3 regions of the Streptomyces sp. NPDC033174 genome follow, and region 1 is predicted to be linked to each of the others. Evidence: riboswitches for the same ligand, from Rfam matches in the RefSeq annotation. Region 1 holds a riboswitch; each other region holds the start of a gene.
The links. A riboswitch is a leader RNA that binds a small molecule or an ion and turns the genes downstream of it on or off. The one in region 1 is predicted to bind cobalamin.

Region 2: linked by a shared signal. The riboswitch ahead of cobN (cobaltochelatase subunit CobN) and the one ahead of ACZ5VC_RS00335 (cobalamin biosynthesis protein) in region 1 are both predicted to bind cobalamin.
Region 3: linked by a shared signal. The riboswitch ahead of ACZ5VC_RS07700 (ribonucleoside-diphosphate reductase subunit alpha) and the one ahead of ACZ5VC_RS00335 (cobalamin biosynthesis protein) in region 1 are both predicted to bind cobalamin.

What each region holds. Positions count from the first base shown of each region.
Region 1 covers NZ_JBVIPQ010000001.1:60,037-64,090, reverse strand. Annotated here, with positions in the region: gene ACZ5VC_RS00345 (putative cobaltochelatase) at 1-5, opposite strand, end outside; gene ACZ5VC_RS00340 (cobyric acid synthase) at 127-1,617, opposite strand; gene ACZ5VC_RS00335 (cobalamin biosynthesis protein) at 1,629-2,591, opposite strand; cobalamin riboswitch at 2,627-2,764, opposite strand; gene ACZ5VC_RS00330 (hypothetical protein) at 2,901-3,122, opposite strand; gene ACZ5VC_RS00325 (inorganic phosphate transporter) at 3,135-4,054, opposite strand, start outside.
Region 2 covers NZ_JBVIPQ010000004.1:397,295-401,348, forward strand. Annotated here, with positions in the region: gene cobN (cobaltochelatase subunit CobN) at 1-2,497, opposite strand, end outside; cobalamin riboswitch at 2,535-2,668, opposite strand; gene ACZ5VC_RS15410 (cobalamin biosynthesis protein CobG) at 2,709-4,054, shown strand, end outside.
Region 3 covers NZ_JBVIPQ010000002.1:307,608-311,661, forward strand. Annotated here, with positions in the region: gene ACZ5VC_RS07700 (ribonucleoside-diphosphate reductase subunit alpha) at 1-1,562, opposite strand, end outside; cobalamin riboswitch at 1,702-1,823, opposite strand; gene ACZ5VC_RS07705 (GNAT family N-acetyltransferase) at 1,886-2,389, opposite strand; gene mctP (monocarboxylate uptake permease MctP) at 2,467-4,054, opposite strand, start outside.

The DNA of each region.
Region 1 (4,054 bases):
CTCATCGGGTGATCGCTCCTTCAAATCGCAGTCGTTCGGGTCGCTGTCGTTCGGGTCGCTGTCGTTCGGGCCGACGGTGTGCGGGACGCGGTCGTTCGGGTCGTGTGCCTGCGCCGCCCGCCGGGCTCACGGGGCACCCGGCGGGACGAACGGCAGTCCCGAGGGCGGACCCTGTTCGATGAGCCGCATCAGCGCGTCGGTGTCGGCGTGCTCCTCGATCAGATCGCCGAGCCGGTCCAGCTGCTCCTCGCGCAGTGTGCCGAAGCTGGTGTCGGGCGACGGGACGAAGCGGCGGCCCGCCGCGGCCGCGACCCGCCGCAGGAACGCCCGCCGGAACCCGTCGCTCTCCAGCGACCCGTGCCAGTGCGTCCCCCACACCGAACCGACCCGGCAGCCGTCCAGGAACGGCTCCCCGCCCCGCACGTCGGCGACGCCGTGGTGGATCTCGTACCCCTCGACCCGCTCGCCGAGGGCCTCGCCCACGGGCCGCGCGAGCGTCTTCTCGGGCGCGAAGCGCACCCGTACCGGCAGCAGCCCGAGCCCCTCGACCGCCCCGGCCCTGGACTCGACGTCGTCCTCGATGTGCTCGGACAGCGCCTGGAAACCGCCGCAGATGCCGAGGACCGGCCGGCCCTCCGCCGCGCGCCGCGCGAGCGCGTCCGCGAGCCCGCGCTCGCGCAGCCACGCCAGCGCCTTCACGGTGCCCCGTGTGCCGGGGACGACCACCAGGTCCGCGTCGACGAGCTCCTCGGCCCGGTCCACGAACCGCACCACCACACCCGGTTCGGCGGCGAGCGCGTCCACGTCCGTGAAGTTGGACATCAGGGGTACGGCACAGACCGCCACCCGCAGCACGTCCTCACCGACCGGCGGCGCGACGACGGACTCCCGCACCGCGCCGCGCAGGGACACCCGCAGCCCGTCCTCCTCGTCGATGCCGAGTCCGTGCGCGTAGGGCAGCACACCGAACGTCCGCCGCCCGGTGAGCCCGTGGAGCATCTCCAGGCCCGGCTCCAGCAGGGTCACGTCGCCGCGGAACTTGTTGACCAGATAGCCCGCGATCAGCTCCTGGTCCTCGGGTGCGAGCAGCGCCGTCGTCCCGAAGAACTGCGCGAAGACCCCGCCCCGGTCGATGTCCCCGACCACGACGACGGGAAAGCGGGCGGCCCGCGCGATTCCCATGTTCACGATGTCCGTACGCCGCAGATTGATCTCCGCCGGACTGCCGGCCCCCTCGCAGATCACGGCGTCATACGTGCCCCGCAGCTCCTCCAGGCACGCCACCACGGGCTCGAAGAGCTCCCGCTGCCTTCCCCCGTGGTAGCCGCGGGCGCTCAACTCGCCCACCGGCTTGCCCATGAGGACGACCTGGCTGGAGCGGTCGCCGCCCGGCTTGAGCAGCACCGGATTCATCAGCGCGGTCGGCTCCACCCGGGCGGCCTGCGCCTGCATGGCCTGGGCGCGCCCGATCTCGGCGCCCTCGCGGGTCACGAAGGAGTTGAGGGACATGTTCTGCCCCTTGAAGGGGGCGACCTTCACGCCCTGCCGGACCAGCCAGCGGCAGATGCCCGCCGTGACGACACTCTTGCCCGCGTCGGAGGTGGTCCCCGCCACCATCAGTCCGCCGCTCACGCACGCCTCCCCTTGATGGACCCGGCGGCCAGCCGTCCGGCCACACACACCGCGAGGGCCAGCGCGCTCACCCGGCGCGACAGCCGCACCGCGCGTTCGATGTCCGCGACCCCGACGTCGCGGCCCTCTGCGTTCAGTACGGGCCGGTGCTCGACCCGTCCGGCGTACGAGAGGGTGCCGCCGAGCCGTACGCCCAGCGCGCCCGCGAAGGACGCCTCCACCGGCCCCGCGTTGGGGCTCGGGTGCTTGGCGGCGTCCGCCCGCCAGGCGCGCCGCGCGCCGCGCGGGTTCCCGCCCGCGAGCGTCGCCAGGACGGCGGTCAGCCGGGCGCCGGGCCAGCCGGCCACGTCGTCGAGGCGGGCCGACGCCCACCCGAACCGGCGATACCGGGGGGACTTGTGCCCCACCATCGCGTCCAGGGTGTTCACGGCGCGGAAGCCCAACAGGCCCGGCACGCCCCCGAGCGCGCCCCACACCAGCGCCCCCACCACGGCGTCGGACGTGTTCTCGGCGACGGACTCCACGACCGCGCGGGCGATCCCCGGGCCGTCCAGCGCCTGCGGGTCGCGGCCGCACAGATGCGGCAGGCGCTCGCGGGCCACGTCGATGTCACCGGCGGCCAGAGCCCCGCCGACGGCGCGTGCCTCGCGCCCCAGGGACGTACCGCCCACGACGGACCAGACGGACGCGGCGGTCAGGGCGACGGCGGCGGCGCGCCGGCCGCGAACGGCGCGGGCGGCGAGCGCGGCGGCCGCCACGGCGCCTCCGGCGCACACCGCGGCGTGCGCGGCGCCCCAGCCCCGGTGGTCACGCCACAACACGCCCTCGACGGCGCCGGCTGCCCTCCCGAACGCGGCGACGGGGTGCCCGCGGCGGGGATCGCCGAGAACCAGATCGGCCACCAGACCGGCGGTGGCGCCGTACGCGAAGACAGCTGTGGCTGTACTACGGCCAGGCATGGCGCAATGTCCTCACTCAGGGTCCGCGCCCTGGCTCGACGTGACCGGCGGTGAGAGTTCCTGGCTCCCGAGCTCGCGCTCGGTCACAGTGGCGGGACCGCGCCGGATTCGCACCGGACTTCCTCTACTGCCGCCGTAAATGGCCTCGGCAGTCCACCACGCTGCCCGAACGCCCGTCAACTCACCGTTGACCTGCGGCAGCACACTGTGCGCAGGCCCACAGCGCCCTGGAACGGGCCCGGAAAACACGACGGCCGGGAGGCCCTCACCCGAAGGTGGGAGCCGCCCGGCCGTGCGCCGTGCGGATGATCAGACGACGATCAGATAGATGCCGTACGCCACGGCCGCCGCGCACAGCGCGAAGCAGGCATAGGCGCCGGTGCGGGCCATGGTGGCCGACCCGCCCTGAGCGGCGGCGGACTCCTGCTTGGAGAGGCCGACGATGCCGAGGGTGAAGAGGCCCACCAGGGCGACGGTGGCCACGAGACTGACACCGAAGACGGTGCCGAGAGCTGCCCAGTCGATCTTCATGCGGTTCGTTCCTTACACCGTTGCCGGAGCGCTGGGGGCTGCCGGGTCGACGGGAGCCGGCGACGGGATGGTGGTCTTGAGGTCGTCGGTGAGGGTGCCGGCCGGCGGCGGGGAGACGGCCGCGATGGCGGTCGTCACGACGCCCGCGGGCTCCGCGATCTCATCGTCGGTGACGTTGTGGTGGTCGATCGGCTTGCGGCGCGACAGCGTCCAGATCACACCGGAACCGGCGATCAGGAGGACGGCGGTGGCGGCGACGCCCCAGGAGCCCTGCCCGGTCAGGAACCCGGCGGCGGCGGCGACCAGACCGGCGGCCGGCAGGGTCAGACCCCAGGCGACGAACATCCGGGTCGCGGTCGACCAGCGGACCACGCCGCCCTTGCGGCCGAGGCCCGCGCCCATCACGGCGCCGGAGCAGGACTGGGTGGTGGAGAGCGAGAAGCCCAGGTGCGAGGAGGCCAGGATGACCGTGGCGGCGCTGGTCTGGGCGGCGAAGCCCTGCGGCGGCCGGAGGTCGGTGAGGCCCTTGCCCATGGTGCGGATGATGCGCCAGCCACCGAGGTACGTGCCCATCGCGATCGCCAGACCGGCGGCGACGATGACCCACATCGGAGGGTTGGAGCCGGGGGCGAGGACGCCGCCGGTCACCAGGGCCAGGGTGATGACACCCATGGTCTTCTGGGCGTCGTTGGTGCCGTGCGCCAGGGAGACGAGACCGGCCGAGGCGATCTGACCGGCCCGGTAGCCCTTGGCGGTGGCCTTCTCGTCCGTACGGCTGCCGATCTTGTACGTCAGCCGAGTGGCGAGCATCGCGGCGAGACCGGCGACGATCGGCGCGGCCACGGCGGGAAGCAGGACCTTGGTGACCACGACGCTGCCGTTGACCGACGACCAGCCGGCCGACATGACCGCGGCGCCGATGAGGCCGCCGA
Region 2 (4,054 bases), on a different contig from region 1:
GCAGCGAGTCGGCCAGTGCCTGGCCGGTCTCCCACGCGAGACGCGAGGGGACGGCCTTCGGGTCGACGGAGTAGAAGTTCCGGCCGGTGGGAAGCACGTTGACCAGGCCGCGCAGCGGCGAGCCGGACGGCCCAGCCGGGACGAAGCCGCCGTTCAGCGCGTGGACGGCGTGGTCGAGTTCGTCGGTCGTCGCGGCGAGGCGCGGCACGACCTGGCGGGCGGCGAAGTCGAGGATGTCGACGACCGCCTGGGGATGACCGGCGGCCACGGTCGCGACGGATCCCGGGTTCCAGTCGGCGTCCTCCATCGCCTGGACGAGCGCGCGGGCGGCGGCCTCCGTCTCGTCGGCGGCGGTGCGGGTCGCGGCCGACTCGTCCAGGCCCAGCGCCTCGCGCAGGCCGAGGAGCGCCTGCGTTCCGCCCCAGATCTGGCGGGCGCGAAGGATGGACAGCACCAGGTTGACCCGCTCGGGGCCGGTCGGGGCGCCGCCGAGGACATGCAGGCCGTCGCGGATCTGCGCGTCCTTGACCTCGCACAGCCAGCCGTCGACGTGGAGCAGGAAGTCGTCGAACCCGTCGTCGTCGGGGCGGTCTTCGAGCCCGAGGTCGTGGTCGAGCTTGGCGGCCTGGATCAGCGTCCAGATCTGCGCGCGGATCGCCGGAAGCTTCGCCGGGTCCATCGAGGAGATCGCCGCGTACTCGTCGAGCAGCTGCTCCAGGCGGGCGATGTCACCGTAGGACTCGGCCCGCGCCATCGGCGGTACGAGATGGTCGACGAGGGTCGCGTGGACGCGCCGCTTGGCCTGCGTGCCCTCGCCCGGGTCGTTGACGAGGAAGGGGTAGACCAGCGGCAGGTCACCGAGGGCGGCGTCGGGGCCGCACGCGGCGGACAGACCCGCGTTCTTGCCGGGCAGCCACTCCAGGTTGCCGTGCTTGCCCAGGTGGACCATGGCGTCGGCGCCGAAACCGCCGTCGTCCGCCGAGGCGGCGATCCAGCGGTAGGCGGCCAAGTAGTGGTGCGACGGCGGCAGGTCGGGGTCGTGGTAGATCGCGATCGGGTTCTCGCCGAAGCCGCGCGGCGGCTGGATGAGGACCAGCAGATTGCCGCGCCGCAGCGCGGCGAGGACGATGTCGCCCTCCGGGTTGCGGGAGCGGTCCAGGAACATCTCGCCGGGCGGCGGGCCCCAGTGCCGCTCGACCGATTCCCGGAGTTCGGCCGGCAGGGTCGCGTACCAGCGCTTGTAGTCGGCGGCCGGGATACGGACCGGGTTGCGGGCGAGCTGCTCCTCGGTGAGCCAGTCCTGGTCGTGGCCGCCCGCCTCGATCAGCGCGTAGATCAGCTCGTCGCCGTCGCCGGAGACGAGACCGGGTACCTCCTCCCGGCCGAAGTCGTATCCCTCGGTCTGGAGGCGGCGCAGCAGGGCGACGGCGGAGGCGGGGGTGTCGAGGCCGACCGCGTTGCCGATGCGGGAGTGCTTGGTCGGGTACGCGGAGAGGACCAGCGCGAGGCGCTTCTCGGCGTTCGGGATGTGCCGCAGACGCGCGTGGCGCACGGCGATCCCGGCGACCCGGGCCGCGCGCTCGGCGTCGGCGACGTACGCGGGCAGGCCGTCCTCGTCGATCTCCTTGAAGGAGAAGGGGACGGTGATGAGGCGGCCGTCGAACTCGGGCACCGCGACCTGGCTGGCGGCGTCGAGCGGCGAGAGGCCCTCGTCGTTCTCCTCCCAGGCGCTGCGCGGGCCGGTCAGGCACAGCGCCTGCAGGATCGGTACGTCGAGGGCGGCGAGCGCGCCCGCGTCCCAGGCCTCCTCGTCGCCGCCGGCCTGCGCCTCGGCGGGCTTGGTGCCGCCGGCCGCGAGCACGGTGGTGACGATCGCGTCGACGGAGCCGAGGCGCCGCAGCAGTTCGGGCTCGGGAGCCCGCAGGGACGCCACGTACAGCGGCAGCGCCTGGGCGCCCTTGTCCTCGATGGCGGCGCAGAGCTCGGCGACGAAGGCGGTGTTGCCGCTCATGTGGTGGGCGCGGTAGTAGAGCACGGCGACGGTCGGGCCGTCGGTGCGTCCGGGAGTGCGCTCCAGCGGGCCCCACGTCGGCGCGGCGGCGGGCGGCTCGAAGCCGTGGCCGGTGAGCAGGACCGTGTCGGACAGGAAGCGGGCGAGCTGTTCCAGATTGTCCGGTCCGCCGTGCGCGAGGTAGGCGTGCGCCTCGGTCGCGACACCGATGGGGACGGTGGAGGCCTCCATCAGCTGCGCGTCGGGAGCCTGTTCGCCGGTGAGGACGACCAGCGGCTTCTGGGCGGCGCGGAGGACGTCCAGTCCCTCCTCCCAGGCGCGGACGCCGCCGAGGAGGCGTACGACGACCAGGTCGGCGTCCTCCAGGAGGGCGGGCAGGTCGCCGGTCGTCAGCCGGGACGGGTTCGCGAACCGGTAGGCGACCGGACCGCCGGCCGCGCGGGCGCTGAGCAGGTCGGTGTCGGAGTGCGACAGCAGCAGGATCACGTGCGCAGGCCCTTCCTCGGGGTTGTCCGCGCCCCGGGTGGTCGTATGGACGGCGGGAGTTCCTGACTCACCGGACCTTTCGGCCGGCTCACAGTGGCGGGACCGCGCCGGAATCTCACCGGGCTTCCTCCCTAGGGTCGTGGACCCTGTGCCGTTCTGCATAGTAGAGGCTGCCCGTACCGGGCAGGGGGGCGCCCGCGAGCACGTGGGTATGCTCGCCGCCATGCCGCCCACCCCACCCACAACGCCCAACAGGGGCGAACCTCTCATACGGGACCGTGGCGACGCCTGTCCCGGGGCGCTCCGGCTGCACCCCGCCGATGACGGGCGCCTGGCCCGACTCCGCCTGCCCGCAGGCAGGTTGACGCGCCGTCAGGTACTCACGCTGGCCGACGCAGCGGAGACTCTGGGTGACGGGCATCTCAGCATCACCTCGCGTGGCAACGCCGAGCTGCGGGGCCTGGGCGAGGGCTGTGGGGCGGATCTCGCCGAGCTCCTCGCGGAGGCCGGTCTGCTGCCCTCCGAGACGCACGAGCGTGTCCGGAACGTGGTGGCGTCCCCGGCGGCGGGTCTGGACGGACTGGGCTCCGGCGACGTGCAGTTGTGGGCCCGGGAGCTCGACGCGCTGCTGTGCGCGACGGACTGGGCGGCGGCGCTTTCCGGTCGTTTTCTCTTCGTCCTCGACGACGGACGGGGGGATGTGGCGGGACTGGCCGGCGATGTGACCTTGATCGCAGAGACCGGGGACGTGCCCCGGGGGATCGGGGGTGCGGCGCGGGGGGCGGCGATTCCGGCGCACGAGTCCTCGGCACCGGAGCTCGCGGAGGTGCCACGGGAGCTCGCCGGCGCGGCGCGGGGGGCTGCGGACGCGGCGCCGGAGCGCATCGATGTGTCACCGGCCACGGCGGGTGCCGCGCGGGTGACCCTGCACGTCGGCGGCCGTGCCTTCCGTGTCGCCGCCGCCGACGCCCCCCGGGCCGCCCTCGTCGCGGCGGAGGCCTTCCTCGCGGCCGCCCGCGCGGCCGGAAACGGCGCCTGGCGCGTGCGCGAGCTGCCCGCCGGGCAGGAACCGGACGTGGCGGCGTACGCGGAGCGGGCGGGGATCGCGGCGGAGCCCGTACCCCCCGCGCCCCTGCCCACCGGCGCGCCCCCCGCCCCCGGCCTCCTCGGCGACACCGCGCTGTCGGTCCTCGCGCCGCTCGGCCGCCTCTCCGTCGCCCAACTGCGGGCCCTGCTGCCCGCCGTGGACACCGGCGAAGTGCGGCTCACCCCGTGGCGCGGCGCGGTCGTCACCGGCTTCGCGGACCGCGCCGCCGCCGGGGCGCGGCTGCGGGAGCTCGCGGCCGAGGGCCTGATCACCACCCCCGAATCGCCCTGGGCCGGCGTCGGCGCCTGCACCGGGCGCCCCGGTTGCGCCAAGTCCCTCTCCGACGTCCGCGCGGACGCCGCCCCCGGCCTCACCGGCGGCCTCGCCCCCGGCCCCGGCGGGCTGCCCGTCCACTTCTCCGGCTGCGAGCGGCGCTGCGGCCATCCGCACGGCGCGTGGGTGGATGTGGT
Region 3 (4,054 bases), on a different contig from region 1:
GGCAGCTTCAGCTTGAAGAAGACGTCCTGGAGGCCCATGGCGCCCAGGCCCACCGGGCGCCAGCGGGCGTTGGAGCGGCCCGCCTGCTCGGTCGGGTAGAAGTTGATGTCGACGACCCGGTCGAGGAAGGTGACGGCCGTACGGACCGTCTCGTCGAGGCGCTCCCAGTCGATGTCTCCCGAGGCGAGCACGAACGCGCCGAGGTTGACCGAGCCGAGGTTGCAGACGGCCGTCTCGCCGTCGTCCGTCACCTCCAGGATCTCGGTGCACAGGTTCGAGGAGTGGACCGTGTGGCCGGGCTCCGCCGTCTGGTTCGCGGTGCGGTTGGACGCGTCCTTGAAGGTCATCCAGCCGTTGCCGGTCTGGGCGAGGGTGCGCATCATGCGGCCGTACAGATCCCGGGCCGGCATGGTCTTGCGGGCCAGGCCCTTTGCCTCGGCCGCGCGGTAGGCGGCGTCGAAGGCGTCGCCCCAGAGGTCGACCAGCTCGGGCACGTCGGCCGGGGAGAACAGCGACCACTCGGCGTCGGCGTTCACCCGGCGCATGAACTCGTCGGGGATCCAGTGCGCCAGATTGAGGTTGTGCGTACGGCGCTGGTCCTCACCGGTGTTGTCGCGGAGCTCCAGGAACTCCTCGATGTCGGCGTGCCAGGTCTCCAGGTAGACGGCGGCGGCGCCCTTGCGACGGCCGCCCTGGTTCACGGCGGCGACGGAGGCGTCGAGGGTCTTGAGGAACGGCACGATGCCGTTGGAGTGCCCGTTCGTGCCGCGGATCAGCGAACCGCGGGCGCGGACGCGGGAGTACGAGAGTCCGATGCCGCCGGCGTGCTTGGAGAGCCGCGCCACCTGGTGGTAGCGGTCGTAGATCGAGTCGAGCTCGTCCTGCGGGGAGTCCAGCAGATAGCAGGAGGACATCTGCGGGTGCCGGGTGCCCGAGTTGAAGAGCGTGGGGGAGGAGGGCAGATAGTCGAGCCGGCTCATCAGGCCGTACAGCGCGGCGACCTCGTCCAGCGCGCGGACGCTCTCGTCCTCGGCGAGCCCGGCGGCCACCCGGAGCATGAAGTGCTGCGGGGTCTCGACGACCTTGCGGGTGATCGGGTGCCGGAGCAGATAGCGCGAGTACAGCGTCCGCAGACCGAAGTAGCCGAAGCGGTCGTCCGCGTCGGGGTCGATGAGCGTGTCGAGCCGTGCCGTGTGGAGACGGACGAACTCGGCCGTGCGGTCGGCGATCAGGCCCTCGCGGTGGCCGACGGCGACCGACGCGGAGAACGACACGGCGCCCTGGCCCGCGGCCTCGTCCGCGATCGTGCGGGTGAGCAGCCGGGCGGCGAGCCGTGAGTAGGCGGGGTCCTCGGAGATCAGGCCGGCGGCCGCCTCGGTGGCCAGCTCCCGCAGTTCCGCCGCGTCCGAGCCGGCGTGCCGGCCGCGCAGCGCGGCGGCGGCGACCCGTCCGGGGTCGGTGTCGGGCAGATCGGCGGTGAGGTCGGTCAGGATCCGCAGAAGCACGGTCCCGGGTCCGTCGGTCTCGATCGCCGATGCCGGATCGGCGGGCGCGATGGTCACGTGGGGGCTCTCCCTCGCTCGGCTCGGGGCCGGCGGGGGAGGCGGCGGGGCGCACGGGCACACACCGGCGAGCGGTGGATGCGCGGCGTCCACCGGCCCACTCCACGAGGCCCGGACGTCTTCGGCGCCAGGACCGGACGGACCAGGCGCACCATCGGCAGGTGTTCGGACTTGAGGGTGCGCAAACGCACCTGACACACCGTTGCGGGACAGTTCCGGATTCGCACCGGATTCCCCTGCGGCGACAGCGAGCATGAGCATACATGTGGGGGGAGATGGATGCGTCACCCCCCACATGTTGTGTCTTCGCGCGTGGAGGGCGGTCAGAGCTCCAACGCGTAGGTGAGCAGCGGCGCGAGCTCGGGGACCGGTGACCAGTCCCGCTCGGGGGTCCTGGTGAACCCCAGGCGCTCGTAGATCCGGTGCGCGGAGACCATGGCGTGCTGGGTCGACAGCACCAGCCGTACGCAGCCCTCGGTCGCCCGTGCCCGCTCCACACAGGCCCGTACGAGAGCCTCCCCGACGCCCCGCCCCCGCGCGTCCTTCGCGACCGCGAGCATCCGGAACTCGGCCTCGCCCTCCCGGGCGACATCGGCCCAGGGCCCGCCGGAACCGACGAACGTCACTCCCCCGAGCAGCCGTCCGGCACGGTCGACGGCGACCAGGACCTCGGCCTGCGCGGCGCGCCGTGCCACGTCCCGCAGGACGTGCAGATAGGCGTCGTCGCCGCCGAAGTCCAGGAGCCCGTCCCCGAGATAGGCCTGCGCAGTGATCTCGCCCAGCTCCTCGTACTCGGCGGGGGTGACGCGTCTGAGGGTGAAGTCCATGGGGATCAGTGTGCCCGGCGGGCACGGCGAAGGGCCCGGAGTTTCCTCGCGTAGACTCCGGGCCCTTCGTGCGCTGGTCAGTGGCCGCCCGGCGCCCCCGCCGTGGCCGGCGGCAGCTCCACCTGCACGCCCGGGTCGCCCGCGTCCGCCGTGTAGTCCGACGGGGACGTCTCGTCGATGCCGTCGGGGGCCTTGAGGGCCCGCAGGACGAAGGTCAGGACCACCGTCACCACCACATTGAGGACGAACGCGGTGAGACCGATGTAGCCGATCTCGCCGATGCCCGGGATCTCCGCGGACGAGCCGCCGAAGTGCTTCTGCGTGGGGCTCGCGACGCCGTACGCGGCCGCCGTGCCGTAGACCATGCCCACGGCCCAGCCCGCGAGCAGCGCCCAGCGGTGGCACCAGCGGGTGAACAGACCGCCCACCAGCGCCGGGAAGGTCTGCAGGATCCAGATGCCGCCCAGCAGCTGGAAGTTGATGGCGACGGTCTTGTCCATGGTGAGGACGAAGGCCAGCGCTCCCACCTTCACCAGCAGCGACACCAGCTTGGACACCTTGGTCTCCTGCTCCGGAGTGGCGTCCGGCTTCAGGAAGTCCTTGTAGATGTTGCGGGTGAAGAGGTTCGCGGCGGCGATCGACATGATGGCCGCCGGGACCAGCGCGCCGATGCCGATGGCGGCGAAGGCGACACCCGTGAACCAGTCCGGGAACATGTTCTCGAACAGCTGCGGGATGGCCAGCTGGCCGTTCTTCACCTTCACGCCCGCGGCAATCGCCATGAAGCCGAGCAGCGCCAGCAGCCCCAGCATCAGTGAATAGAGCGGCAGGATCGTGGTGTTGCGGCGGATCACGTCACGGCTGCGCGAGGAGAGCGTCGCGGTGATCGAGTGCGGATACATGAAGAGCGCGAGGGCCGAACCGAGCGCGAGCGTCGCATAGCCCCACTGGCCCATCTCCCCGGGCACCAGCGCGCCGCGCGGCTTGCCGGTCGCCGGGTTGATCTGCGCGTACGCCTCACCGGCCCTGGCGAAGATCTCGTCGAAGCCGCCGAGCTTGATCGGGATGTAGATGATCGCCACCGCGATGACGATGTAGATCAGCGTGTCCTTGACGAACGCGATGAGCGCCGGGGCCCGCAGACCCGAGGAGTAGGTGTACGCCGCCAGGACACCGAAGGCGATCAGCAGCGGCAGGTCCTTGACGAACCAGTGGGTGGTCTCGCCGCCGCCCACGCCCATCACGTCGAGCACGGCCTGGATGCCGACGAGCTGGAGCGCGATGTACGGCATGGTGGCGAGGATGCCGGTGACCGCGACCGCCAGGGAGAGGCCCTTGGAGCCGAAGCGGCCGCGGACGAAGTCGGAGGTGGTGACGTAGCCGTGCTTGTGCGACACCGACCACAGCCGCGGCAGGAAGGTGAAGATCAGCGGATAGACCAGGATCGTGTACGGCACGGCGAAGAAGCCCGCGGCGCCGGCCGCGTAGATCGCCGCCGGGACGGCCACGAAGGTGTACGCGGTGTAGAGGTCGCCGCCGAGCAGGAACCAGGTGACCCAGGTGCCGAACGAGCGCCCGCCCAGGCCCCATTCGTCCAGGCTGTTCTCGTTCTCCGCTCTGCGCCAGCGCGAGGCGAGGAAGCCCAGGACCGTGACGGCCAGGAAG